3 regions of the Arthrobacter sp. JUb119 genome follow, and region 2 is predicted to be linked to each of the others. Evidence: riboswitches for the same ligand, from Rfam matches in the RefSeq annotation. Region 2 holds a riboswitch; each other region holds the start of a gene.
The links. Region 2 has a riboswitch for S-adenosylmethionine ahead of M2368_RS11950 (acyl-CoA dehydrogenase family protein). Riboswitches for the same ligand answer to the same signal wherever they lie in the genome.

Region 1 (9,550 bases), on a different contig from region 2:
AAGTCCTGATTGCTGTTCCGGCGGGCCTCCGCTGGGTTTCCGTTCGCTCATCAGCAAGGCCATGAAACCAACGAGTCGTCTTCGCTCGGGTTTCAGGTCTTCCCATTCAGCGTTGGCCGGCTTCGCTTCGGCGGAAGCAACTTCTGGCTGGAGCTCATCATTTCCGCAGTGGAGATTCTCGTCTTCCGAGTCGAGATCTCCAATGTCCTCCGTAGCGTCGCCACCCGGTCCGTCTTTTGCCCAGTCGGGTTTGCTTTCATCATCGTCCCAGCCGCTGGTTTCCTCACCGGTGAACTGGGCATCAACGTCTTTCAAGCCCTCGCGGTTGCCGGCAACGGTGGACGGATTATCCAGATTGGCGAAGTAGGCCTCGATGTATGCGGCATGCGATGGGAGAACACGAATGATGTATTCAACCAGCCCTTTGCGCATACCGCGCTTGAAGATCCCGATTCCGTCGAGCAGAGCCTTGAGCGGGCGCTGGCCCGCTTTGATCTGCGAGACCATGTCGTTGATGTGCTTGCGCGCTGACTTGGGCTCTGAACGCAGGAAGGCTGCGGATTCTGCCTGGAGCTGCTGCTTCTTCGCCTCTGCGGCTTTGCCTTCGCCCAGATCCTTGCGGAGCGAATGCAGCTTCATTGCCGCCGAGGCCACCAGCCGCGGATCAATGCTCGGGTCGTCGAACTGCGTAGCAAGCTCCGGCAGCCACGGATCAGTCGGTTGTCCTGCCTCGTCCGTGCCGCCAAGCAGGCAGTCGGCCTGCACCAGGCGGGCGGCGGCGGTGCTGCGCGGGATATCCAGCCAGCCGGTCATCAGTCCTTTGGCATCCTTGAAATGCGTGCGCGCTGTCGTGGTGCGCCCCTTCGCGGCTTCGATTTGCTCGACGGTGGGGTGGGCCCCGAGATCGGAGATGGCCTGGAAGGATTCCTGGTCGAGCTTGTGGGCGCCGGTACGCCGCAGGGCAGCTGCCGCGTGGACCTGGGTCCGGGCGAGAGATTGGGACGTGTCTTCAGCGAGCATCGAAAAATAGGCGGCCTGGCCGGCGGTGAGGCCGCCTTGGGCCAGGACATGGGTCGCTGAAGCGGCCAACGCGTTGGCGTCGGCCAGGTCCTTCAGCGCTTGCGCGATTTCTCTGCTCATGGGTACACCATGCCCCGCAGAAATGGATCTGCAGGGCATGCGTGTACGGGCTGTGGACAAGTCTAGTTGCCGGCTTCAACCGGCAGCCAGAGCTCGCAGGTCGCGGTGCTGAAGTCCGGGGCCCGATCGAGCACGGCGACAATGGACGGCCCCACGCGCAAACGCCACGGATTGGACGGGAACCACGCGGTAGCGGTGGCGGCGTAGAGGTCCTGCAACGCTGACGGGTAGGGGCCCGAAACGCTGAAGACCGCCCACTGGCCAGCAGGAACCTGGATCATGTCCAGGTCCTTGGGCACCTGGATGCCACCGGGTACGGCGACACCGTGCAGGTAGGTCAGCTCGCTGCCTTCGCGGTAATCGGGGTCTACCTGGTCGCTGACCTGCAGCAAACCGGCAGGTTGCGCGGAAGACAGCTCCTTGAGCCGAGCGTGCTCGGCTATCGGGATGGAGGCGATGTGGGCCTGGATGTGCGGGTTGGCACCGTTGTGAATCAGCGGTACCTGCGTGGCGTATCCAATGAGCTGGAATTCTTCTCGATCAACTATTCGTGCATCCATGGGACGATTCCCTTCGACGGTCAGGCTGAACCTGATGATTGGTTGGCTTCGAAGGGGGCCACCATTCTCGCGGACATCGGCCACGGACGCGCCATGCACCGCTCGGAAGGCCCGGCCGAATGCTTCGGCCGAACCATAGCCGTAACGGATCGCGATGCTCAGCAGGTCCTGACCGGCAAGCAGATCCGCGGCGGCCTGGGTCATGCGGCGCCGGCGGATGTACTCGGAGACCGGCATGCCGGACAGCGAGGAGAACATCCGCCGCGCATGGTATTCGGTGCTGCCTTCGGTGCGCAGCAGGTCAGCGAGGTTGATCTCGGCGCGTAGCTGAGCCTCGATTTGCTCGATGAGCCGATTGAGAATTCCGATCATGATTCCACCCTTCCCCAACTACTATTCTTCAGGGTAGGGGCACGCCGCCCGATAATCGCGGTTCGATGCGATCAGGCGTTTTCCAGAGTCTTTTCACATACCCGGGCGACGACCGGTTTGGACGCCGCGCGGGCCGCGGCCAGGCCGCGTTCCAGATCGGCAATCAGGTCGTCGGCTTCCTCGATGCCCACCGAGAGGCGGACCAGATTGGCCGGGATTTCCAGCGGGGTGCCGATCAGCGAAGCATGGGTCATTTCGCGCGGATAGCAGACCAGGGATTCCACCCCGCCCAGGGAGACCGAGAGCTGGAAGTACTCCATGGATTGGGCGAAGGCGCGGGCGGCGGCTTCATCGGAGAGCTGCAATGAGAGGATCCCGCCAAAGCCGCGGCCGGCCGCGGACTGGGACTTGGCCAGCTCGTGGCCCGGGTGGCGTTCCAGCCCCGGGTAGTAGACGCGGGTGACCTCGGGCTGGTCATCGAGCCAGCGGGCCAGGGTGCTGGCGGTAGCCCCGTGGCGTTCCATGCGCAGGCCCAGGGTCTTCAGCCCGCGGGCGGCCAGGTAGGAATCCTGCGGACCGGAGACCGCGCCCCCGGCAAACTGCTGGTAGCCCACGGCTTCGGCCAGGCTCTGCCCGCGGTGCAGGTGGTCGGCCACGATGACGGCCCCGCCGAGCACATCGGAGTGCCCGCCGATGTACTTGGTGGTGGAATGGACCACCGCGTGAGCACCGAAATCCAGCGGCCGCTGCAGGTAAGGAGTGGCGAAGGTATTGTCCACCACCAGCAGGGCGCCGTGTTCGCGGGCGATGGCCGCCCAGCCGGCCAGGTCGGCGATGCCCAGCAGCGGGTTGGACGGGGTTTCCACCCAGAGCAGCGCGGTGTTCGGGCGCATCGCGGCGCGCACCGCGTCCAGGTTGGTGATGTCCACCGCCGAGGAGGTGATCCCCCATTTGCCGTGCAGCTTGGAGATCAGCCGGTTGGTGCCGCCGTAGCCATCGGCACCCAGCACGATGTGATCGCCTGGCGCCAGCACTGCGCGCAGCAGCGCGTCTTCGGCCGCGATCCCCGAGGCGAAGGAGAAGCCGGCGGCGCCGCCTTCCAGCGCGGTGAGCTGGGATTCGAACCCGTTGCGGGTCGGGTTGGAGCCGCGCGAGTATTCGTGCCCGGCGCGCAGCACGTTGATGCCGTCCTGGATGAAGGTGCTGGTCTGGTAGATCGGCGGGATCACCGCACCGGTGTGCGGATCCTTGTACTGGCCGGCGTGCACGGCGAGGGTGTTGAAGCCGCTCATGCGAAACTCACTTCCTTGGTGCCGGCGGTGGCCTGGGTTGCGGCCAGTGCGTGATCCAGCGATTGGGTGATATCTGCGAGCAGGTCGGCGGGGTCTTCCAATCCCACCGACAGGCGCAGGGTGGAGGTGTTCAGGCCCGCGGCGGCCAGCTGCTGCTCCGAGAGCCGGCAGTGCGTCATGGTGGCCGGGTGGGAGACCATGGTGCGGGTGTCCCCCACATTCGCGGCCAGGGAAATCAGCGCCAGCCCGTCGATCACCGGGGAAACCAGCGACGGGTGGGCCAGCTCGATGGCCAGCACGCAGCCGGTGCCCTTGGGCGTGAGCGTCCGCGCCAGCTCGTGGCTGGGGTGGCTGGGCAGGGACGGGTGGTGGATGGCCGCGATGCCCGGGTGGGAAGCCAGAGTGCCGATCAGCGTGGTGACGCTGCGCTGCACGTGGGTGGCGCGCACCGGCAGGGTCTCGATGCCGGCCAGAATGCCCTGGGCGCTGGCCGGGGCGAGGGTCGGGCCCAGATCGTGCAGGAACTTGGAACGCACCAGCATCGCGTAGGCGGCCGGTCCGTGGCGCTCAAGCAGCGAGGTGTTGTTCAGCCGCACCCGCGGAGCGGCGATCTGCGGCCAGCGTAGCGGATCGGAGAAGTCGAATTTCCCCGAGTCCACCACCACGCCGCCGAGCACCGAGCCGTGTCCGGCCAGGCCCTTGGTGGCCGAGTGCACCACGATGTCCGCACCGATTTCCAGTGGCCGAATATTCAGCGGCGTGGCCAGGGTGTTGTCGACCACCACCGGGATGTTGTGCTCGTGGGCAACGGCCGCAATGGCGGGCAGATCGGCCACGGTGCACAGCGGGTTGGAGACGGACTCCAGGAAGAACGCGCGGGTGTCCGACTCAATGGCAGCGGCCCAGGCGGACGGATCGGCCTGGTCGACAAAGCTGATGCGGATGCCGAAGTCGGCGAAGGTGTCGGTGAACAGGTCCACGGTGCCGCCGTAGAGCGAGGAAGAGGCCACAATGTGCTTGGGGCCCTGGGTCAGGGCCAGCAGGGACAGGGCCACGGCGGCCTGCCCGGTGGCGGTGGCCACCGCGTGGGCCCCGCCTTCCAGGGCGGCCACGCGCTGTTCGAGGATGGACACGGTGGGGTTGCCGGTGCGCGAGTAGGTGAAGCCGGCCTGGCGCAGCGCGAACTTCTCGATCGCTTCGGCGTGCGATGCGAATTGGTAGGCTGCGGAATTGTGCAGCGGCGGCAGCATCGGGCGGAAGTCTCCGCTCGGGCGGTACCCTGCGTGCACCGCGTCGGTTTCCTGGCTCATGGCTCCTCCTCGATTCTCTGCGAGGGAGTGCACCGATTGGCATCGTGCGGCGGCACGAAGCTACGCAAAAACGCGTTCGGAACTGCTCCATCGTTCCTGGCGGTAGCACCTTTCGGTTTCCCGATGGTTGCTGCGGCGTCTCCGAGCCAGATCTCTCAGCCGCTCTTGATGGGTTGTTCTTCCATGGTTGGCTATCCGCCGCAACCGGTGCAAGCGGTATCCGGCGCCCGGCTTCATACAAGGCCGCTGCGCTTCATATGTCGTCGCCTTGTCATGATGACGCGGGGGCCTGAACCCTTTTGTGAAGCGAGCTTTTGAGCGGAATCGGCGTGATGCAGGGGTTTTTCTGGAAGTTTGTGACGATGCGCCGGTGCTCCATGACCGGCGGTTACGCTGCTGGCGGCTCAGCCGAGCACTTCTACCCCGAAGCTGGCGACCACCGTTCGCACTTCTTGCAGGTAGCGCTGGGCCTGGTCGGTGAGCGGGATGGCGGCGTGGTCAATCCAGCCGATCTCGATACGCTCCTCGATGGCCAGCGGGATGGCAACGATGGAGGGATCCAGCTCGTCACTGATGATGCCGGTGGAGATCGTGTACCCGCCCAAGCCGATCATGAGGTTGAAGATGGTGGCGCGGTCCGAGACCTGGATTTCGCGTTGGCTGGAGCGCGTGGAGAGCACCTCTTCGGCGAAGTAGAAGGAATTATTCGCGCCCTGGTCGAAGGTCAGCCGGGGCAGGTCTTCGAGGTCTTCGAGCGTGACCTGGGTTCGGGTGGCCAGCGGGTTGCTGCGCGATACGAAGATGTGCGGGTCGGCGAGGAACAGCGGGTGGAAAACCAGCCGGGACTCGCGCAGCAGCTTGTCGATGACCTTCCGGTTGAAGTCGTTGCGGTAGAGGATTCCGATGTCGCTGCGCAGCGTGCGCACGTCCTCGATGATCTCTTCGGTGCGGGTCTCACGCAGCGAAAACTGGTACTCCTCGGCGCCGCTGGCCTGGACCATCCGGACAAAGGCATCCACCGAAAAGGAGTAGTGCTGAGTGGAGACGCCCAGCAGTCGCCGGGCTGAGGGACGGCCGAGGTAGCGATGCTCAAGAAGCTCCACTTGTTCCAAGACTTGCCGGGCATAGCCGAGGAATTCTGCGCCTTCGGCGGTGAGCGTGACTCCCCTGGCTGAGCGCATCAGCAAGGTGCGCCCGACCCGTGATTCAAGCTCCTTCATCGCCGCGGACATGCTAGGCTGTGCGACGTAAATCAGGTCGGCGGCAGCCGAGATCGACCCCTCGGAGGCCACCGCCACAAAATAGCGAAGCTGCTGCAGTGTCAGACCGTTCGTTCCCTGAACCATAGGTCGAGTCTATATGAATCCATAGTTATATCGAGTTACCTGATATCAAGAATCGCCCTGCATGATTGACGCAACGACTTTCCCTCGGCCTGCCCAGGCCTCCCAAATACAGATTGGCCATCATGGCAGACGCATTAAATTTCAGCATTAGCACCACAAGATTCGACGAGAATTACTCCCCTTCAGCGAATTCTCGAACCACGACAAACTTCGCTAATTTGGCGCGCGGAGAACGCCGCGAAGAGAACCTGCGCAATGCCCTGACGATGATCAACCGCCGCTTCAATTCACTAGCTCACTGGGACAATCCCCAAGGTGACCGCTATGCGCTGGAATTGGAAATCATTTCAGCAAATGTGCATTTTTCTGCCGATAATACCGATCAGGAATTTCCACTTTTAGAAGTGCTTGAAACCACGATCGTGGATAAACTCCTAGGCACTCGAACCCAGGGAATAGTCGGCAATAATTTCTCTTCTTATGTCCGCGATTACGACTTCAGCGTGGTGCTCCCGGCATCGTGCAATGGCAGCGGAGCTCCGGTGCTTCCAGAAGATTTTGGTGATCTCCACGGACAGCTCTTCCAACATTTTTTGATTTCACAGGCATACCGTGAGCGTTTTGCCCAGCTGCCGGTGGTTTGCATTAGCGTCTCGACTTCCAAGACCTATTTCCGCACCGGCAACAGCCACCCCGTACTCGGTTTGGAATACCAGCAGGACGAAAATTCATTGACCGACGCGTACTTCGGAAAAATGGGTTTGAGCGTCCGCTACTTCATGCCACCAGGCGCTGTTGCCCCGCTGGCGTTCTACTTCCGCGGCGACCTACTCAACGATTACACGAATCTGCAGTTGATCAGCCTCATCAGCACGATGGAAACGTTCCAGAAGATTTATCGCCCGGAAATCTATAACGCCAATTCGGCCGCTCCTTCTGTGTACCACCCGAGCCTGGGCGCCGAAGACTTCTCCCCCACTCGCGTCTTTTATGACCGCGAAGAACGAACTCAGTTGGGCAAGATCCAAGGCAAGTTCACCGAAGAGCATTTCATCATCCCGAATCGCCAACTGCTAGATCAGTGGTCTTCCTCCTACCCGACTCCAGTCGCCTAAGATTCCGAAAGATAACTCATGACTTCCCCGCTTATCCCCACATCAATTGTCGGCAGCCTGCCCAAGCCTTCATGGCTTGCCGAACCTGAAAAGCTTTGGTCCCCATGGAAGCTTGAAGGCGAGCAATTGCGCGAAGGCAAGCAGGACGCCATGCGCGCTGCGGTCCTCGAGCAGGACCAGCGCGGCATCGACATCATTTCTGATGGCGAGCAGTCCCGCCAGCACTTTGTCACCACGTTCATTGAGCACCTGAGCGGCGTCGACTTCGAGAAGCGCGAGACCGTGCGCATCCGCAACCGCTATGACGCCAGTGTTCCCACCGTGGCTGGTGCCGTCGAGCGCGAAAAGCCGGTATTCGTTGAGGACGCGAAGTTCCTGCGCACGCTGACCGACCGGCAGATCAAGTGGACCCTGCCTGGCCCGATGACCATGGTTGATACCTTGTACGATGCGCACTACCGCAGCCGGGAGAAGCTGGCGTGGGAATTCGCTACCATCCTGAACCAGGAAGCCCGCCAGCTTGAAGCCGCCGGAGTGGATGTTATCCAGTTTGACGAGCCTGCCTTCAACGTCTTCTTCGACGAGGTCGCAGACTGGGGCATTGCGGCCCTGGAGCGCGCCTGCGAGGGGCTCAAAGCCGAGACCGTAGTTCACATCTGCTTTGGCTATGGCATCAAGGCGAACAATGATTGGAAAGCCACTCTCGGCGCACAGTGGCGCCACTACGAGAAGTCCTTCCCGCTATTGCAGGCTTCCTCCATCGATACCGTTTCGCTGGAATCCCACCACTCGAATGTCCCGCTGGAGGTCGTCGAATTGGTCCGCGGCAAGCGAGTGATGCTTGGAGCCATCGACGTGGCCAATGACGCTGTGGAAACTCCCGAGGAAGTGGCGCAGACCCTGCGCAACGCACTCGAATATGTCGATGCCGACAAGCTGATTGCAAGCACCAACTGCGGCATGGCCCCGTTCCGCCGCGATGTGGCCCTGGCTAAGCTCAGTGCGCTGAGCGCTGGCGCTGGCATCCTGCGCGAGGAGCTTGTTGGTGCCCGCGCCTGAAGTGACGGGATCTTCGACGCCTTCGTTGCTGCTAGCCTTCTCCGTCCCGGCTCTGCGCTCGACCTCCGGGGCGATGGTCTAGGCAGCAACGGTGGTCGTTCGTTTCTTGGATACCCATGACGTCGTAGTGGCGAAGCCCGGGACGATTCAAGTAGCTGGACATGGACGTTGATTTCCTACATCTCACAAAGGGCCTTGACGAGATTGGTGACGCGCACTCCAATCGCATCCTGCCTCAGAGCCGATGCAACGCTGTTGGTAGTTGTGTACAAAGTATTGGACATTCGCTGTCTATGATGTCCCGAGATTTCACACCCGATTCGTGGAATCGCGGTACCAGACACGTGGACGCGTAGTTTCAATTAGGGGGGATTTAACAGAGACCGGCGAGCTCACTAAATTGCATGTGAACCAAAACGATTAATGACCGCTAAATAAAACCCATAAAGGAGAAAATGCCAGCAAAGAAGAGCCCACCGCAACGAAGACGTGCTCGATCAGAGATCACGGTGACACTGTCACTGCCTGCGCCGCAGGTGCGAATCCTGACGGTCGCAGCTCAAGCTTTGGCATCTCCCTGGACGAAATAGTCACCCACCTGCTTACCTTCGGGATGCGCACTCGAAAGTACAAGGAGCTGTACAAGGAGTACCAGTCGCCATAGACGCCAAAGGAAGATGAGAGCGACAAATAAGGATCAGCTCGACGGCATTGATACTTGGATGCAGGCTACTTAGAATCAATCATCTCCGTGTATCGACTAAAGAGCAGCTCTTGCTTCTCGCCTTCATCATGTAAGACTTTACGTAAGCTAAATAGTTTAAAAACAGACTGGTCAAGCTCTCTATGAGCCTTCAATAGATCCTGACGCATTGCCAGCGGATTATACATTTCGGCAAGCGACCTACCAGGCTGTGCCTCACGAGCTTCCTGGACCTTCGCTGCCGCGTCCGTCACACTCTTGCGTGCGTGCTCACTGAACGACTCTGGCAATGGGAAAGTATTCCACACAAGGGTGTTTGAAAAGCGCAAGTCATCACGTATTCGACCACCGACCATTCGTTGCCACGACATGAACAGCGACGATGAAAAGATACCGAAAAGGAACCCATCTTCATCAGCAGCCATGAAGTTCGCGTCCGACTGAATCACTTCAGGGCCAAAATAGGCTGCAGTGCAGTACAAGCGTCCAGCTGAGTAATGCCGAGGAATTGCCAAGTATTCAGAGTCAGGTTGACGGTTTTCGTCAAATAGGTGCGGGGTATTTGCTTTTGCGCGAGTGTTCGCTTTGGAACTGCCCAAGCGCATCTGCCGTACCCCTTCTATTCTTTCACGAAGCAAAGCCGACTTCTGAAC
Region 2 (9,550 bases):
TCGGCAATCCAGCCGAGCGGGTGCTAACCCATGCCTACTTGACAATTACGGGCACATATCAGGCCTGCGCGGCCATCCGGTTGGAGATCTTGTACCGGGCTGCGCGGTGGGTGTCCTTCACGCGGTCGCCGGCGCCGAACATCTTGTGGCGCAGCGAGCCCTCGGTGTATTCGGTCTTGTAGACCCCGCGCGCCTGCAGCTCGGGAACCACGTACTCGACGATGTCCTCGAAGGTGCCCGGAGTGACAGCATAGGCGAGGTTGAAGCCGTCCACGTCGGTGTACTCCACCCAGTCGATGAGCTTCTCGGCTACCTCGGCGCCGGAACCGACGGAGACCGGGCCGAATCCGCCCACGCCGATCCATTCGGCCAGCTGGCGGATGGTCCACGGCTTGCCGGTATCGCCGCTGGCCTTCTTGAAGGTTTCCACCGAGGACTGGATGGCGTTGGACTTCACGTCGTCGCCGATGACATCGTCGGGGCCGTAGACGGACATGTCGATGCCGGTCCAGCCCGACAGCAGTGCCAGCGACCCCTCGATATCCACGTAGGAGCTGTAGTCCTGGAACTTCGCCTGGGCCAGTTCGGTGGTTTCGGCGGTGATGATGGTCTGCATGGCGAAGACCTTGATGTCGTAGCGGCCACGCCCGGCGGCCTCGGCAGCGTCACGGATCTTGCTGACCGCTTCCTTCAGCAGGTCGCGGGTGGGGCAATTGACGAAGATCGCTTCAGCGTTCGACGCGGCGAACTCGGTGCCGCGCTTGGAGGCACCGGCCTGGTAGATCACCGGGGTGCGCTGGGTGGACGGCTCGGTGATGGCGATGCCCGGAACCTTGAAGTACTTGCCTTCGTGCTCGATCGGGTGCACCTTGGCCGGGTCGGTGTAGATGCCGGTGGCCTTGTCATTCTGCACCGCGTCGTCTTCCCACGAGCCTTCGAGCAGCTTGTAGACCACCTCGAGGTACTCATCGGCGTGGTTGTAGCGCTCGTCGTGCTCCATCTGGTCTTCCTGGCCCATATTGCGGGCCGCCGATGGCAGGTAGCCGGTGACGACGTTCCAGCCCACGCGGCCGTTGGTCAGGTGGTCCAAGGTGGCCAAGCGGCGGGCGAAAGCGTACGGGTGCTCATAGGCGGTACCTGCGGTGACGCCGAAGCCGAGGTTCTCGGTCACAGCGGCCATGGCGGAAACCAGCATCATCGGGTCGTTGACCGGTGCCTGCGCGCCGGAGCCCAGCGGGGTCACGTTGGTGCCCTTGTACACGTCGTAGGTGCCCAGCACGTCGGCGAGGAACAGTCCGTCGAACTTCCCCTTTTCCAGCACCTTGGCCAGGTGCGTCCAGTAGCCCAGGGTGTTGTAGGTCGAGGCCTTGTCCTGCGGATGGCGCCACAGGCCCGGCGACTGGTGCACCACGCAGTTCATGTCGAATGCGTTGAATAGGATCTCGCGCTTGTTCTCGCTCATGGCTTTGCCCCCATAGGTCGGTAATCGTGGAAAGTTGCTGGTTTGCGTCGCAGGCCCTCAAGCCCGCTGGGTTGAATCTTCGCCGGTGACGGACAGCCGCTGCGGCTGGACCCCGTTGATCTCGTAGTCCCCGACGATGCGCGCCTTGTAGATCGCCGGGTTATGGGTGGCGATGGTGCGCGCATTGCGCCAGTGCCGGTCCAGGTTGCAGCCGCTTCTGGTGGACGAGGCTCCCAGTCCGTCGAAGAGCTTGCTGGTCACGCCGATGGCCAGTGGCTGCACCACGGTTTGCGCGCGGTTGGCGGCCAGCTCGCATACGGCGTAGCGTTCCTCGTCGTTCAGTCCCGGATCGCCCAGGGCCGCCTCGACTTCGAGTACCGCGCCGATCACCACGGAGTCGGCAGCGAAGGACTCCGCGGAAACTTCGCCCACCAGCTGGAGGACCTGGGGTTCCTGGTATACCGGCACCCCGGTTCCGGTGGTGAAGATGCGGGTGCGCGCCTGCACCGCGTGACGCAGGTCGTTCAATGCGGCGCGGGCGATGCCCGCCTGCACGGCCATGAGAACCAGCTGGAAGATCGCCGCTTCGGAGTCATTGGTCTGCTGCGGCATGAAGCAATCCACCGGGACCTGGTGGAATTCGGTGGTGCCGGTTCCGGTGAGGCCCTGGCCGAACCCATCCCAGTCGTCGAGGATCTTGACGCCGCTGCGCTGGGTGGAGACCACGGCGATCTGGCGGCCGGCGAGCTCCGGGTGGGCCACGGCAACGGTGGTCCAGTCGGCAAAAATGGTGCCGGTGCAGTAGTACTTTTCACCGTCGATCACCCAGCGCCCGTCCACGGTGCTGGCCTTGGTGTTCAAGGTGCCCAGGGCGTTGCCACCGCGTTCGGTGTAGGCGTTGCCGATAATCTGCCCAGCAGCGATGCGAGCGACCCACTTCTTGCGCAGCTCTTCGTCCTCCAGCGCCAAGACGTTCTCGACGAATGCGATATGCGCACGCCACAGCTGGCCTACGTGGGAGTCCGCCTCGGACAGCTCGATGAGCAGACGGAAGACATCCACCAGCCGTGCGCCGTAGCCCCCGTCGGCAACGGAAAGGCGCAGCGCACCGAAACGCTCGCGATTCAGCAGGCCTACCTGCTCGAAAGGAAGCACGCGGTTCAAGTCGCGGTCCTTGGCTGTCGCGGCGATCTGCGCAAAAACGGGACGGAAAATTTCGGCCAGCCGGTCGTATTGCTCATCCGCACTTGGTCCGGGGGTGATTTTCAGCAATTGCCTGGTCGGCAGCTGTTCTTCAAACTTGTCCAGGTCCATTGTGGTGGCCTGCGAAGGGTCACTGAGCTGGTTGAAGTCCAGTCCGAGGGCATTGTGCGATTCACCAATAGGCATCAGGGTTCTCAATTCTTTCCATCGGTCCTGGCGGTAGCACCGTCCCGCTATTGGGGTGGTTGCTGCGGCGTCGTGGAGCCAGATCTCTCAGCCGCTCTGGATGGGTCGTAATTCATTTGTAACGGTAATAAACCGGCGTTTCCAACCCGCGAAGTCACATTTCGTCCCAGTGCCGGCAGTGCCCATCTTCAAATTTCACAGCCTAATCCGCGTCCTGCCGAAGATGAGTTGCAAAGTTTTGCTTAATGTCGAGCAAACCGGCCTGCAATAAAATAAATAACGAAATTTCTGGGCAATGTGACGTAGTTGTCGAAGATTTTTTCATATTACGCAAGATTTGCGTTCAAATCGTTCGACTCGTTGTAATGGACACGTAACCATCCCGAGCGGCCGAGAGATCTGGCTCCACGACGCCGCAGCAACCACCTTTGGAGTTTTGCTCTGCAGGCCGGTGCTACCGCCAGGAACGATGGAGATGAACATGACTCTTTCCTTTGCAGCGCCCGAGGCAGCTCCCGTTGCCTCAGCTTCAAGCGCCCTGGACGTGCAGTTCAGCAACGTGTCGCGAACCTTCACCACCAAGATGGAAAGCCGCACCGTTCTGACCGATATCAACCTGCAAATTCCAGCAGGTCAAGTCGTGGCCATTCTTGGAGCCAGCGGTTGCGGAAAATCCACGCTGCTGCGTTCAGTATCGGGCTTGGACCACCCCACCACCGGCACCATCCGCACCGGCACCCGCGAGGTCACCGGCATCAACGAGTTATGCGCCGTTGCCTTCCAGGAGCCCCGGCTGCTGCCATGGCGCTCGGTTCGCCAGAACATTGCACTGGGCCTGGCACCGGAAACCGATAAGCGCGCCGGCAACTCGCTGATCGATGAGTTGATCGAGCTGACCGGTCTGAGCCATGCAGCCAGCTTGCGCCCACGCGAGATCTCCGGAGGCATGGCGCAACGGGTTTCGCTGGCTCGCGCGCTGGCTCGGCGCCCGGGTGTATTGCTTCTTGATGAACCCTTCGGCGCCCTCGATGCGCTGACACGCTTGAAGATGCAGGATCTGCTGCTCTCGATTCACGCATCGTTCCCCACCACTGTTCTCATGGTGACCCATGATGTGGACGAGGCGTTGACTTTGGCTGACCGCGTGATTGTTCTGGGGCGAGGCGCTGGGCATAGTGCAGCGGGCGTCATCGAGGATCTGTCCATCTCAGCTGTGCATCCACGCCGGCATACCGATGAAAAGTTCGTTGCAGATCGCCTGCACCTATTGCGCCTGCTCGGCGTCGACCCAACCAACCATTAGTCCCGGCCACGCCGTGGGTCCCGAACCATTCGTCCCCTTTGCCTTTTCACCTACACCGCTTGCACGCACAATTCTAGGATTCTCCATGCTTTTGAACCGTCTCACCCGCCGCACTGCATTGTCCGCCGCCGCCTTGATCGTTGGCGCAGTTGCCCTGACCGGCTGTGCTGGCGAAAACGCTACAGCCTCCTCGGATGGTCAGACCCTGTCCATCGACTTTGCCACTTACAACCCGCTGAGCCTGGTACTCAAGGAAAAGGGATGGTTGGAAGCAGCCGCCAAGGAGCAGGGCGTAAATGTCGAATGGATCCAGTCCGCTGGTTCCAACAAGGCCAATGAAGCTCTTCGCGCCGACGCAATCGATGTTGGTTCCACAGCCGGTTCCGCTGCGCTCCTGAACCGTTCGAACGGTGCACCCATCAAGACCATCGCACTGTATTCGCAGCCGGAATGGGCGGCCCTGGTAGTGGATAAGGACTCGAAAATCGAGTCCGTTGAAGATCTCGCTGGCAAGACCGTGGCCGCTACAAAGGGCACCGACCCATACTTCTTCCTGCTGCAGGCGCTGGAATCCGCGGGCTTGAGTGAAGCTGACATCAAGCTGCAGAACCTCCAGCATGCCGATGGACGTACCGCCCTGGCCAACGGCTCGGTTGATGCCTGGAGCGGTTTGGATCCGATCATGGCCGCTGCCGAAAAAGACGGCGCGCAACTGGTTTACCGGAACTTGGATTTCAACACCTACGGTGCGCTGAACGCTCGCGAAGACTTCATTGAGCAGAGCCCCGAACTCGCCCAGCTCGTTGTCGATGCCTACGAAAAGGCTCGTGGCTGGGCAGCTGACAATCCCGAGGAAACCGCAGAAATCCTGGCCGACGTAGCAGGGCTCGAACCAGGAGTTGCTGCCACCGTCATTGAGGAACGCTCCAATCTGGACGTTCCGGCAGTTCCCGACGCCAAATTCACTGGAGTCCTGAGCAAGATTGCTCCCACGCTGGTCGCTAGCGGCGATGTCTCGGAGCAGGAATCCGTTGATGAAGCTCTGGAAACCCTCATCGATGACCAGTTTGCCGTCAAGGCAGACGCAACAAAGATCTCCGGAGAGTAACCAGCCATGAGTCCCTCTAACGTGGCTGGAACCCGCGGAAGCCAAACACCTGCCAAGCAGAAGGCCAGCATGGCCGCAACGATCCTGCGTGCCCCGAAATGGCTGCTTGCGCTGGTCTTGCCGCTGACCACCCTGGCTGTGTGGCAATTTGTCACCGTTACCGGAATCGTTGCTCCGTGGACACTGCCAACTCCGGGTTCAGTGGTTTCTGCTGCCATTGAGCTCTTCCAGGATGGCGAACTCGGAAAGCACATCGGCATCTCCACTCAGCGTGTTCTTCTCGGTTTCGCCTTCGGATCATTGCTGGGCTTGGCGCTGGGTGCGCTTGTCGGACTGTCCAAATTGGCAGATGCATTTCTGGGACTGAGCATCAGCGCCCTGCGTGCAGTCCCTTCCTTGGCTTGGGTTCCGCTGCTGGTGCTCTGGATGAAAATGGGTGAAGATTCCAAGGTCACACTCGTGATCATTGGTGCCTTCTTCCCGGTCTTTACCACCGTCGCCTTGGCGTTGCGCCATGTCGATGCCCACCTGGTCGAAGCAGCCCGCTCCTTCGGGTTGAAGGGATTGAAGCTGCTGCGCACCGTCCAGCTGCCCGCAGTGGTCCCTTCGATCTTCTCCGGCCTGCGTTTGGCACTAGCCCAAGCTTGGCTCTTCCTGGTCGCAGCCGAACTCCTCGGCGCGTCAATGGGCCTTGGCTTCTTGCTCACCGACTCGCAGAACAACGGCCGATTGGACCGCCTGATCATGACCATCGTGCTGCTGGCCGTCTTTGGAAAGATCACCGATGCCCTGCTGTCGATAGCAGAACGCTGGGCTATCAAGCGCTGGACCTGAAACCGGACCCGCTAATACCCGCTAGTACCCGCTAGTACCCGCTGACAAAGCTACCCCTCACCAAAGAAAGTTTGCGATGACCACCGAATTGGCAACAACCTCAACTCAAGTTTCAGAGGCAGCACGCCAGGAATTCTGGGACGAAGCGGCGAACCTCTTGGATTGGGACATCCCGTGGCACACCACCAGCCGCATCATTCCGGCCGATCCGGATGCCAAGCGCGGACCGGAAATTTCTTGGTACCTCGGCGGCAAGCTGAACGCCGCAGTGAACTGCGCCGACCGCCATGTAGCTGCGGGACGCGGGCAGAAGGTCGCACTGTATTTCGAAGGCGAGCCCGGAGACCGGGTAGCCGTCACCTACAAGAATTTGCAGGAGCGGGTCTCCCAGGCAGCCAACGCCTTGGAATCCCTGGGTGTGGTGAAGGGCGACCGCGTGGTCATTTACCTGCCGGTGCTCATTGAAACAATTGTCATCACCTTGGCTTGCGCCCGCATCGGCGCCATCCACTCGCTGGTCTTCGGCGGGTTCTCCGCCGAAGCGCTGAGGTTCCGCGTGGAGGACACCAAGGCAAAGGTCCTGGTCACCACCGACGGCCAGTTCCGCCGCGGCACTTCGGTTCCGGTCAAAGGCAACGCCGATGCGGCCGTTGCCGGCGAGAACGAAATCGAAAAGGTCCTGGTTATCCGCCGCACCGGCGACGAAATCCCGTGGACCGAAGGCCGCGACATCTGGTGGCATGAGGTGGTTGATACCCAGTCCACCGAGCACCACGCGCAGGCATTCGATGCGGAAACACCGCTGTTCATCATGTACACCTCGGGAACCACCGGCCAGCCGAAGGGCTTGGTGCACACCACCGGCGGGTACCTGACGCAGGCGGCCACCAGCTACAACCTGCTGTTCGCCAACCCGGACGAATCCCAGCGCGCCAAGGACGTGCACTGGTGCACCGCCGACCTCGCCTGGGTCACCGCGCATACCTACGAGATCTACGGCCCGTTGGCCAATGGCGTCACCCAGGTAATCTACGAGGGCGTCCCCAACGCCCCGCACCCGGGCCGCCACTTCGAGGTCATTGAACGCTACAAGGTCACCAGCTACTACACCGCTCCCACATTGGTCCGCTCGTTGATGGGCTGGTTCCCGGACGGCATCCCCGCTCAATACGATCTGTCCTCGGTGAAGATCGGCGGCACTGTGGGTGAAGCCGTCAATCCCGAGGCATGGAAATGGTTCCGCCAGCAGATCGGCCGGGACAGCGAAGCAGGACTGCCGATGGTTGACACCTGGTGGCAGTCCGAATCCGGCGCGACCGTGCTTTCCCCCCTGCCGACCGATGGACATTTCAAGCCAGGCTGCGCCGCACGCGCGCTGCCGGGCATCTCGGTGGACATTGTTGACGATGGCGGCCTGAGCGTGCCGGCCAACCAGCAGGGCAATATTGTCATCACGCGCACTGGCCCGTCGATGGCCCGTACCGTATGGGGCAACCCGACGCGCTACTACACCAGCTACTGGGAACAATACGTAGAGCAGGGCTGGTTCTTGGCTGGCGACGGTGCCCGCTTCGATGAGGACGGCGATATCTACATCCTGGGCCGCACCGACGACGTGATCAATATTTCCGGCCATCGGCTTTCCACCATTGAAATCGAATCGGCATTGGTCACCCACCCCGGCGTGGTGGAAGCCGGCGTCTGCCCCACCCCGGATTCCAAGACCGGACACGCTGCAACTGCCTTCGTGGTACCGCTGGACAAGACCCTGGTTGCCGAGTCGCCTGACGAGCAGCTCGTTGCACGGCAGGCCGAATTCATTGCTGAACTCCGCAATACCGTCGCGGTGCAGATCGGCCCGATTGCCAAGCCGCGGGAAATCGTCTTGGTTCCAGATGTGCCCAAGACCCGTTCGGGCAAGATCATGCGCCGCCTGCTCACCCAGCTGTTCGAGGGCACCACGCTCGGCGACACAACGAGCCTGCAGAATGAGCCGTGCATTCCGGAGATCAACGCGATCTGCCGCGCGCGCGGCTAATCGCTGCTCCCAGGCCCCTTGGGGTTAAACAAATGAAGCTTCTTCCCCGGCGGGGGAAGAAGCTTCATTTGATTTGCCGGTTAGGAATCCCCGGTCGTTGGCTTCTGGCTCTGGCCATCGGCCGCAGTGTTCTTGCCGTCCTGCACCGGGTCAGCGGCGGCTTCGGTGGCGAAGAGCTTCCCTTCGGAGGCCTTGCCCTCGGCACTGACCAAAGGAATTTCGGTGGTCATCAAGCTGAACTGGCTGCCCTCATGGCGGTCAACCGCTTGGCCCACGGACTGCTCCAGGACCTTTCGAGCCACCTTGCCGCGAAGCACCAGCGGATCCTTGCTCAGGTCCTTCCACAACGCCACGCAGAGCAGGAGCATCACAATCACGAATGGCAGCGCCGAAACAATGGTGATGTTCTTCAGCCCGGTCAATGCCTCCGCCGGATGATCGCCGCCAGCCAGCAGCATCACCGCGGCCACAGCGCCGGTGGCCACGCCCCAGAAGATCACGGCCTTCTTGGATGGCTCTTCAGCGCCGCGTTCGCTGAGCGCACCCATCACGATCGAGGCCGAGTCTGCGCCGGTCACGAAGAAGATTGCAATCAGCAGCACGGTGACGACCATCAGCACGGTAGCCATCCAGCCCGACAGCGGGAGGCGCCCAAGCATGTCGAAGAGGATCAAATCGAAGTCGATATCTGGTACGCCGTCAACAATGCTGGCCAGCTTTTCCCCGGTTTCCCCGGAGCGTTCAGCGCGTTCCTGAATACCGATTGCGCCACCGCCGAAGATTGCAAACCAAATCAGGGTGACACTGGATGGAACGAGCAGCACGCCGGTGACGAACTGGCGAATAGTGCGGCCACGGGAAATGCGGGCGATGAACAAGCCTACGAATGGGCTCCAAGAGATCCACCATGCCCAGTAGAAGACAGTCCACGAGGACAGCCAATCAGACATTGCGCCATCGCCGGCAGCCGTACGCGAAGCCATCTCCGGCAAGTCGCCGATGAAAGCGCCAATGGCATTGGGAATGACGTTCAGGATGAACAGAGTTGGGCCGCCAATGAAAACGATCAATGCGATGATCAATGCCAATACCATGTTGGTGTTGGACAACCACTGGATACCTCGCTCGATGCCGGAAACGGCAGAAGCGACAAACAATGCCGTCAGAATGCCAATGATGATAACCAGAACGCCGGAGCCGACCTTCTCCATCATCCCGGTGGCCTGGATGCCGCCGCCAATCTGCAATGCGCCCAGACCCAGCGAACAAGCCGAGCCGAAGAGGGTGGCGATGATGGCCAGGATATTGATGGTGCGCCCGCCCCAACCATGGATGGCGCGGTCGCCGAAGATCGAGCTGAACATGGCTGAGAAAAGCTGGGGGCGTCCCAGCCGGAAGCTGCCGTAAGCCATGCCC
Region 3 (9,550 bases), on a different contig from region 2:
ATGCGCTCCTGCAGGTCGGCCCCGTCCCCCTCCACGAGGGTGACCTGCAAGTCCGGGTGCACATTGGTGAAGCGTTCGCAGATCACCGGGATCCAGAAAGCGGCCAGCGAGGAATAGCAGCCGATCACCAAAGGGCCGGAGAGCTTGGTCTGGCGTTCGACAATCTGGTCCTGCACTTCTTCGGCATGGCGCACCAGGGCCCGCGAGTCCAGCAGGAAGTCGGTGCCGACAGCCGTGAGCACCACGCCGCGGGCACGTCTGCGCACCAGCAGCTGCGAGCCGACGGCGCGTTCCAGCTCGTCCATGGACTGGGACATGGCTGCCTGGGAAATATGGCACTGCTTCGCTGCGGCGGAGATGGAGCCGAGTTCAGCGACGGCGACGAAGTACTGCAGCTGGCGCAGGGTGTAGTTGATCACCCGCCCAGTCTAGCCAGCGGGCAGCGGGCTATTACCGTTCGTAAAGTCGTCCGGTGAGCCTGACCCGCGCCAGATCCTGCTGGCTCACCCTAGTTCTTTCGCCCAACTGGCCGAGGCTGGCGCCGCGTTCCAAGGCCAGCACGATAAGCCGCTCAAGCTGGGCAACACAGCTTTGCAGTTCCGCGGTCACCTCGCCAGTTCCACGGGCTTGCACCTGCAGCCGTGCCAACCGCTGAACAACGGTGTCAAGCGGTGTCCAGTCAAAGTCGAGGACAGGAGGCTTATGCCCGTCCTCGAAAGAAAATTCCCAGCCACTCATGCTGGACATCTTCGCATTCACGACGTTCTGCGGGCAACGCCAGCACCGTTAAATACTGCGAGCCCAGCATCGGCAAAGGATGCTGGACCCGCAAAGACCATGGAGCCTACTTTGATGCACCAATCGCCCACACGCGCGGAAGCTCGGTGCCATTGACCGCCAGGTCGCCAATCAACCGCGCCTTGAACACCCAGGGGTTGTGGTTGCCGGCCGTACGGGCATTGCGCCAGTGCCGGTCCAGATTCTTGGAGATGCTCGTGGCGCTGGCGGCCAGCGCATCAAAAGCGTGGGTAATGGCATTGAGTACCAACGGGGTCAGCACCACCTGCGCCTGGGCGCTGGCCAGCTCTGCGGCGTCGTTCGCTGCTTCGTCCTCTTCCCCGGTCACCTCGCCGGTGTGCAGCGCGAGCGCAGTTTCGTAGGCGCCCTGCAATGCCGTCGAAACGCGTTCCACCGTTGCCGCGGCAGCGAAGGCAGCCGCAGAAACCTCGCCGATCACCTGCAGCAGCTGCGGGTCCTCTGCCGCTACATTGGCCGCGGCATGGCTGAAGGTCCGCTTGCGCGCCTTCAGCTCGGCGGCGAAGTCCCGCTCGGCCGCTTTGGCGGAGCCGGCCAGGACCGCCAGCAGCACCTGCTGGTAGAAGGCGGTCTGGTACTTGAAGCGGGTATCGAAATCGATCAGGTCTTCCTCTGCCACAATCGCGTCGGTGAAGGTAGAGGTGCCGGTACCCGTGGTGCGCTGACCGAAGCCATCCCAGTCATCGGCCAAGTCGACACCGGGCTGGTGGCGGTTGACCGCGGCGATCACCCGCTTTCCGGTGTCGGTGCGCTCTGCGTAGGTGTCCAGCCAGTCGGCGAAGATCGAGCCGGTGGAGTAGTACTTGGTGCCGTTGATCCTGAATCCGCCCTCGCCGTCGGGAGTGACCTTGGTGATCACCTCCCCCACCTTGACGGTACCTACTTCGGTCCAGGAGTTGCCCACCAGTTCCCCAGCCGCGAAGCGGGCAAGCCACTTGTCACGTCCCGGGCCTGGGGCAGCCACCAGCCGGTCTTCGACGAAGGCGAAGTGCGCGCGCAGCGCCTGGGCAATATTGGAATCAGCTGCCGCGAGATCCACGAACAGTTCGAAGAGTTCGGGCAGAGTTGCGCCGGAACCCCCGTGCGATTCTGGAACCCTAACCGCACCGAAGCCGGCAGCAGCCAGGTCCGCGACCGCCTGGTAGGGCAATTCGCCGGTGCGATCGCGTTCGGCCGCGCCCTGCGCGATGCGCGCGAAGAGCGGTGCGAAACGTGCTTTGAGTCCTGCGAGTCGAGTGCCAGTTGCTAATGCAGTCATCGTTCAGTCCAATCCGGGAGAAGTTTTCTTAGGTGTACAGCGAGAGCGGCTGGGACTCTCCGCGCAGGAAGTAAGCACCAACCTCGATCTTCTTGTAGTCCACAGGGTCATGCAGCGAATGGGTGCGCACATTGCGCCAATACAGGTCCAGGCCCACCGAGTTCGCGGTAGAGGATGAGCCGGTGACCTCGAAGATCCGGTTCGCCACGTCCACGCCCACTTCAGTGGAGACCACCTTGGCTTCAGCAATTTCCACGGCCAATGCCGCTCGCTCGGGCTGGGTGACATCCCCGGCCTTGGAGAGAAGGGCATCGAATTTCCGGCCCAGTTTCTCGGTCAGTGCCGCCACTGCTGCGGTGCGGGCTTTGAGCTCCCCGACGGTGCGCTGGAAGATCGGGTCCTGCGAGTAGCTTTCGGCCTGCGAGAACAGCCAGGCGTTTTTGCGGCCCAGCAAGATCTGCTTGCCGCGCGCCAGCGCTCCCTGGGCGATACCCAGGTAGAAGTTGGCGAAGGCCAGCTGGATTCCGGGGGTGAGCAGGGTGGAGACCGGCTCATCGGTGACGAATCCAAGCAAGTCCCCGGCTTCGAGCCGCACGTTGTGGAATTTCAAGGAATTCGAAGCGCTCAGCCGCTGACCCAGGTAGTCCCAGTCGTCGACGATTTCCAGGCCATCGATATCGCGTGGCAGAACGAACGCGAGAATCTGCCCGTCGTATTCCCCGCCCTGGACCAGCGCGTTGATGACGATGACCTCGCCAACACCGGAACCCGTGGAGAACCGCTTGGCCCCATTCAGGCGGTAGCCGTCTCCCTCGGCGCTCAGCGTCAAATCCGGATCAACTGGATTCACCGAATCGCCCCAGAGCCAGCCGCCTTCCACAGTGCGCTGCCACCATGCACCTTGGGCTTCGGCCGGGGCGTAGAAGGCAATGCCCGACTGGTTGATGTAGTGGTAAGCCAGCAACTGCGAGATGGAGCCATCAGCTGCGGCGAGTATGCGGACCGCTTCGAAGGCCGTTTCCCAATGGGCTCCGGCTCCGCCGAATTCTGCAGGTACCAAGAGATTGAGCAACCCGGCTTCGCGTAGCAGCTGCACCTCGGCGAAAGGCTGCTGGTTCTTGCGGTCGCGCTCCAGCGCATCAGTCGCCAGTTGATCAGCCACTTGCTGGGCGACGTCGCGCCAGTGAGCGAGTTCTGCTTGATCGGCAGTGCCGGTGTATGGCACGCGCGGTAATTTGGTATTCAATACAGTCATCTTCGTTCTCCTCTTGAGCTATGGATTCCGAAGGATGCAGAAAATCTGCGGATCCATCGAACCTGGCGTTAGCACTACCTGCGGGATGCAGGCTTGCTGCGGCGTCTTGGAGCCAGGTCTCTCAGCCGCTCTGGATGGGTTGTGCTCTGAGTCAAGCATTGCTGGCAGGTCCTCGGGAAGGGTTCTGTCATACGGAGGAACAGCAGGACAAAATACGTCATCTTCGAGCCTTCGCCCTGCCGGGAAACGGGCAGAAAAGCCGTCATATGACCTTCGCATGACGCAATTGGCATGCCGGAACTGGATCTCAAGAGCTTTTCCGCAGGCATCGATTGGGAACACAGCGTGGATCAGGGAACTTCGATGCGACCGCATAGGATGGCCATTCAAGATCAATCGGCAGAAGAGGCGGCAAGTGGATCCAGCAGGCGTCATTGCCTTCATGTTCGGGTTGCTGAGCATAACGTTGGTGGCAGCGTTCCTAGCACCGATGGCACGGGACCGAAAGCTCGCTCGAAATGCGGCAATCGGCATCAAGACGCGCCACACCTTGGCCAGTGACGAGGCCTGGCTTACCGGGCATCAGCAGGCTGCGCCCCTGATTGCCGTGGCCTCCATGGCCGGCTGGGCGGCGTTGGCCTGCGCAGGAGTTCTTTGCGTGCTGGGCCAGTTCGGTTTCGCCTTCGCCGCGACCGGGGCCGGCTACCTGGCCGCCATCGCGTTGCTGGTGATCTCGACTGCCAAAGCGAATAAGGCCGCGCGGGGCGTCCAGGCGGCTGGGCTCGGCTAACCCGGCACTGCTTAAAGAAACGGATCGCACCATCTGCCGATGGTGCGATTCGTTTCTTTCTTGGAAAGCGCGCTGCTACAGCAGTACGGCTCCGAGAACCAGTACAGTCAGGAATGCCGCGGTGCCCTGGATGGCGGTAGCCACGCTCAGGGTCTTGTACGCGGTAATCACCGGAATGCGGCTGAGCTGCGAGACGACCCAGAAGTAGGAGTCGTTGGCGTGCGAGACAACCATCGCACCGGCGCCAACGGCCAATACGGACAGCACCATGCCCAGCTCCGAATCCAAGCCTAGGGAGCCGAGCATCGGAGCGACCAGCGCGGAAGTGGTCACCATTGAGACGGTGGACGAGCCCTGGGCGGACTTCAGCGCAGCGGCGATCAGGAATGGCACAGCCAAGCCCAAGCCCAGTCCGCTGAGGGAATCCGAAAGAATCGTGGTCAGATCCGAAGCGGCCAGGACTGCGCCGAAGCCAGCGCCGGCACCGGTGATCAGCAAGATCGGAGCGGCGGTGCGTACAGCTTCATGCATCTGCTCATTGAAGACCGCCAGCTTGCTGCCACCGCTCAAAAGAAAAGTCGATGAGATCAAGCCGAAGATCAGCGCAATAACCGGCGTCCCCAGGAAGGAAAGGATTTCCAAGGCAGCGCCTTCGCCAATCGGGTGCGAGGGCAGCTTCGCAATGGATGCGGCACAGATCAGCACCAGCGGAACCAGGATCGGCATGAAGGCCAGCGCCGGGCTGGGCAATTTTCCGAAGCTTGCACGCAGCTGCTCATAGTCGAGTTCGGAGATGTCATTGTGGTCGTCGCTTGGCAACGGGGTCCATTGGGACTTGTTGAAGCGGCTGGCGTAGGCCAAGCCGGCAAGTGCCGAGATGGCCGCAACGGGCAATCCGACAGCGATGATCAAGCCCAGGTTATCGGCAATGCCGATGCTTTCGGCTGCGGCCAGCGGGCCCGGAGTTGGCGGGACCATGGTGTGTGTTGCGTACAGGCCGGTCATCAAGGCGATAGAAGTTGCCAGACCAGAGACGCCGGTACGCAGGGTGATGGCTTTGCGCAGCGAGTTGAGCACCACGTAGCCCGAGTCGCAGAAGACCGGAATGGAAACGATGTAGCCGATAATCGATAGCGTCAGGTTAGGGAACCGAGTACCCAGAACCTTGATCAGCGCATCCGCCATGGAGATCGCGGCGCCGGATTTCTCCAGGATCACCCCGATCATTGTTCCGAACAGAATCACCAGTCCGATATTTCCCATGGTGCTGCCGAAGGCCGTGGTGACCGTCGAAGCCACTTCGGCCAGCGGAATCCGGTAGGCGAAGGCCGCCAGGATAGCGGCGCCGACCAGGGCGAGGAATGGGCTGATCTTCAAGCGTGCTGTGACCATCACGATGGCCACAACAAGGATCAGCAGAACAAGCAGTTCATACACGGCGGGTTGGCTCCTTTGCCAATATCGGTAGTTCTCTGCGTCCAGCCCGCAATGGCTCAACCGGTGGATCGGCCCTATCGGCAAAGCTGCTCAAGGCTTTGCCCGTTGGGCTAGATGCCTCCGTGCCGCCACGGGTTTCGGGCGCAAAGATCGATCATCCTGCCAATACTAGGAAGAACGGCCCCGAATACCTATGGGCACACGACCACATTTGCCTGAGTTCGGACGGGCCAATGTGTGCAAATATCCCGCTCTTTCCCCTCCCGGCGCCAGCACCCCTAGTTTTCGGGGCCTAGAAAATATGCAGCTGGCCCAAGGCCACTCTTGCGTAGATGGCGTGCTGGAGTTTCAGGGATTCGCTGGACCGCCGAATATCGACGCCGCTGACCTGGCTTATCCGTTCAAGTCTTTGCACCAAGGTATTGCGGTGAATATGCAGATCCGTGGCCGCTTGGCTCATCGAAGCAGCTGTCGCAACGACCAGCAGGGTTCTGGCTTGTTCCTCATTGAGCTGCATCGCTGGGGCAGCTGCATGTTCCAGGCTGCGGGCTGGGGTGCGGGCGATAGCCACAGCAATTTCCCGGCTCCACATGCGGCGCCGCGCGTGGGAAGGCACGAGTGCCGGATAGCCCAACAATACGCGCAGCACTTCGGTTTCGGCCATGAGATCCTCGGCCTTTTCGACAGGCGCGGAGACCAGGAAACGTTCCTGGTCCATGCGCTCGGGAGCGAAAGCTGTCTCGCTGGCAGCGCAAAGCCTCCAGTACGCGCCGGAAAGGCTAATCCATGACGTGCGGTGATGATCCTTCGCCGGCTCTTCGAGCGACGGATCCCCCACGCTTCGGGGCAGCCAAGCTTCAATGCATTTCGGCCCGCGCAAACCATGCGCTGCGAGCGAGCGGTCGATCACTTCAGGCGCAACGCGACCGGCGATCAACGCAGAAATAATGTCGCGGGCTTCGGTCTCGCGCCGCGCGCTGCGAGAGTGCTCGCGTTCCTGGGCAAAGAGCAATTGAACGGTCAGTGCAATCAGGCCGGCCAGCGGTTCCACCTCGTGGGGAGCTCCGGTCACGCCCACAACGCCGCAGAGCTGGTCGTTCAGCACCAGCGGCACATTGACCCCGGGCTGGGTTCCGGCCGAGCCGTCGGCCTGGCTGACACGGATGATGTTGTTGCGGCGGATCGCCTCTGCGCTGCCGTCGTGGTGGGTACCGATACGCGCAGCATCCGTAGAAGCAATGATGACTCCGTGAGCATTCATGATGTTCACATTGCGGTTGATGGTCGGCGCAATCGTGTCGACGACTTTCTGCGCCAACGCGCTAGCCAGCCGGGGTTGCTCCTTTTCGCTCATGAGCTCATCCTATCGGCCCGGGACTGCGCAAAGCAGTCCCGGAATAGAACATTGCCGCTAGCCGAGCTTGACGGTGACCGACTTCAGCGAGGTGTAGGCCTCGATGCCTTCACGGCCATTTTCGGCGCCCCACCCCGACTGCTTGAATCCGCCGAACGGCATGTTCGCATCCATGCCGGCACCGGTATTCACCCTGACGTTGCCGGCCTGGATTTTCTTGGCGAAGGTCAACGCGCGGGAAATGTCCTGGGTGAAGATCACCGAATTGAGACCGTAGTCGGTGTCGTTGGCCCGGCGCAGCACCTCGGCCAGCGAATCCTCGTCGCCGAAGGTGCTCACCGAGAGCACCGGCCCGAAGATCTCATCCTTGGCGATGGACATGTCCGGACTGACATTTTTCAGCACGGTGGGCTGCACGAAGAATCCTTCTTCGCCTTCGGCCAAGCCACCGGCAACGAGTTCCGCGCCATCAGCGATGCCCGCCTCGATGTACCCCAGCACGCGCTCGCGCTGCACCTGGGAGATCAGCGGGCCCAGCTGGGTTCCTTCTGCCAGGCCAGCGCCCAGCTTGAGGTTCTTCGCGAATCCGGCGATGCCTTCGATGACCTGGTCTGCGATGTCTTCGTGGACATACAGTCGCGACCCTGCCGCGCAGACCTGGCCGGAGTTGCCGAAGATGCTCATGGCGGCGGCCGGAATGGCCTTGTCCAGATCCGCGTCGGGATAGATCACCACCGGGGATTTGCCGCCCAGCTCAAGGCTCAGCCGCTTGAGATTGACCGCTGCCGACGCCAGCAGCTTCTTGCCTACCGCGGTGGATCCGGTGAAGGAGAGCTTGTCGACATCCGGATGGTCGGCGAGCGCTTGGCCGGCCACCGGCCCCAAGCCCTGGACCACGTTCAGCACACCGGCCGGGATGCCTGCTTCAAGCGCAATCTGCGCCATGCGCACGGCGGTCAGCGGGGTCAGCTCCGCGGGCTTGAGCACGACGGTGCAGCCGGACGCCAGCGCCGGAGCCACCTTGGACAGCGCAATGGTGAAGGGGACATTCCATGGCACGATCAGTGCGGCCACACCCAAGGCTTGGCGCTGGGTATAGGCGTGCCAGGTTCCTGGCAGGGAAATATCGCGGGTTTCGCCGTTGAGCTTGGTGGCCCAGCCGGCGAAGTAGCGCAAGGTCTCGATGCCCGCGGGCAGCTCGCCAAAGCGGGCGATGTTGAAGGGCTTCCCGCAGTTCAGGGACTCCAGGGTAGCCAATTCATCGAGGTTCGCTTCCAATGCGTCAGCGAAGCGGTGCAGCGCCCGCTGGCGTGCTGCCGGGGTCATTTCTGCCCAGGGCCCGGACTCGAACGCTGCACGGGCGGCAGCTACTGCGCGGTCGATGTCCGCTGCGGTGGCAGCCGTCGTCTCGGTCAGCAGCTGGCCAGTGGAGGGATCGGTTACCGGCAGCTTTTCCCCCGAGCCAGCGACCTCCTGGCCATTGATCACCAGCGGAAGGGGCGTGGCCGCCAAAGCGGCGCGAAGCTGCTGAGCCAGCGGAACGGCGGAAAGATCTGTTGCTGTCATGGAATGTATCTCCTGGTCTGCCCGGCGCGCTTCGTCGTTGGCATCATTTTGAATGTGAGTCTTGCCACACAATCATACTAAAGATATATTGTGATTCAAGGAATACATTTTGATGCTCAATGTACTTCTTCTTCCGGGAGCCGACCCCGGTCGACAACTCGCAGCCTTCGCCTAGGCACCAAGCTTTCAAGGAGATCCCCATGGTCACGAAACGACGTTTTGCACGGAAGGCCTTCTCCGGCCTCGCAGTCTCTGCCCTCGCAATCGGCACCCTGGCCGCGTGCGGATCCAGCGAGGAGGCCAGCGCCGACGGCCCGGTGAAGCTGCGCGTCGCCATTGCTCCGATCCAGTTCGAAACCGCACGCATCGCTGAAGAGAAGGGCTACTTCGAGGACCAGGGCCTGGACGTTGAATTGGTCAATGGCGCCGACCCCGCCGCGCTGCTGGCCCAGGTGGTCTCCGGTGACGTGAACGTTGCCATCGGCTCGTGGATCAACGTTGCCACCTCCTTCTCCCAAGGTGTTCCGATCCAGGTCATTGGCGGCAACGGCATGGTTGATCCGGAGGCCGACAACTCCGGCGTCATGGTGGCCAAGGATTCCGGGGTCAAGGAACTGGCAGACCTGAAGGGCAAGACCATTGGCGTAGTTGGCGTGAAGTCCGGTGGCGACATCCCCGTGCTCCAGGCATTGGAAGCGGCCGGCGTGAAGGAAAAGGAAGTCACGGAAGTTGCTGTTCCCTACGCGGGCATGGAAGCGGCCCTGGAACAAGGCACCGTGGATGCAGTAGTGCCTGCCGACTCCTTCTACCACCAGATGTCGGAGAAGGGCTACCAGACCATCTCCAACCCGGTACAGGAATTCCAGTCCAGCATGCCGGTAACCGTTTGGACCGTGCAGAAGCAGTGGCTGGAGCAGAATGGCGAGACCGCCAAGAAGTTCGACGCAGCTATGCAGGATGCCGTGAAGTTCTACTCGGACCCGGCCAATCTGGAGGAAGTCCGCAAGGTCCACGCCGAAGCCAACCAGATCGATGTAGCCGATGCGCCCAAGACCTTCGTCCCGGCGGACGTCA

Region 1: it holds a riboswitch for S-adenosylmethionine, as region 2 does, so the genes downstream of both, M2368_RS06700 (O-acetylhomoserine aminocarboxypropyltransferase/cysteine synthase family protein) here and M2368_RS11950 (acyl-CoA dehydrogenase family protein) in region 2, are expected to answer to the same signal.
Region 3: it holds a riboswitch for S-adenosylmethionine, as region 2 does, so the genes downstream of both, M2368_RS13435 (acyl-CoA dehydrogenase family protein) here and M2368_RS11950 (acyl-CoA dehydrogenase family protein) in region 2, are expected to answer to the same signal.

The regions. Positions count from the first base shown of each region.
Region 1 is NZ_JANUFE010000002.1:141,538-151,087, reverse strand. Features, by position in the region: gene M2368_RS06715 (HNH endonuclease signature motif containing protein) at 1-1,140, opposite strand, end outside; gene M2368_RS06710 (AraC family transcriptional regulator) at 1,203-2,072, opposite strand; gene M2368_RS06705 (cystathionine gamma-synthase) at 2,144-3,364, opposite strand; gene M2368_RS06700 (O-acetylhomoserine aminocarboxypropyltransferase/cysteine synthase family protein) at 3,361-4,674, opposite strand; SAM riboswitch class I at 4,759-4,849, opposite strand; gene M2368_RS06695 (LysR family transcriptional regulator) at 5,079-6,020, opposite strand; gene M2368_RS06690 (DUF1852 domain-containing protein) at 6,143-7,135, shown strand; gene M2368_RS06685 (methionine synthase) at 7,154-8,194, shown strand; gene M2368_RS06680 (class I SAM-dependent DNA methyltransferase) at 8,924-9,550, opposite strand, start outside.
Region 2 is NZ_JANUFE010000004.1:96,503-106,052, reverse strand. Features, by position in the region: gene M2368_RS11955 (LLM class flavin-dependent oxidoreductase) at 59-1,462, opposite strand; gene M2368_RS11950 (acyl-CoA dehydrogenase family protein) at 1,520-2,851, opposite strand; SAM riboswitch class I at 2,867-2,958, opposite strand; SAM riboswitch class I at 3,226-3,327, shown strand; gene M2368_RS11945 (ABC transporter ATP-binding protein) at 3,333-4,154, shown strand; gene M2368_RS11940 (aliphatic sulfonate ABC transporter substrate-binding protein) at 4,240-5,262, shown strand; gene M2368_RS11935 (ABC transporter permease) at 5,332-6,096, shown strand; gene acs (acetate--CoA ligase) at 6,173-8,134, shown strand; gene M2368_RS11925 (BCCT family transporter) at 8,215-9,550, opposite strand, start outside.
Region 3 is NZ_JANUFE010000005.1:45,274-54,823, forward strand. Features, by position in the region: gene M2368_RS13420 (LysR substrate-binding domain-containing protein) at 1-419, opposite strand, end outside; gene M2368_RS13425 (hypothetical protein) at 451-738, opposite strand; gene M2368_RS13430 (acyl-CoA dehydrogenase family protein) at 845-2,074, opposite strand; gene M2368_RS13435 (acyl-CoA dehydrogenase family protein) at 2,103-3,329, opposite strand; SAM riboswitch class I at 3,380-3,470, opposite strand; gene M2368_RS13440 (SdpI family protein) at 3,745-4,119, shown strand; gene M2368_RS13445 (GntP family permease) at 4,195-5,556, opposite strand; gene M2368_RS13450 (CdaR family transcriptional regulator) at 5,849-6,910, opposite strand; gene M2368_RS13455 (aldehyde dehydrogenase family protein) at 6,968-8,476, opposite strand; gene M2368_RS13460 (ABC transporter substrate-binding protein) at 8,677-9,550, shown strand, end outside.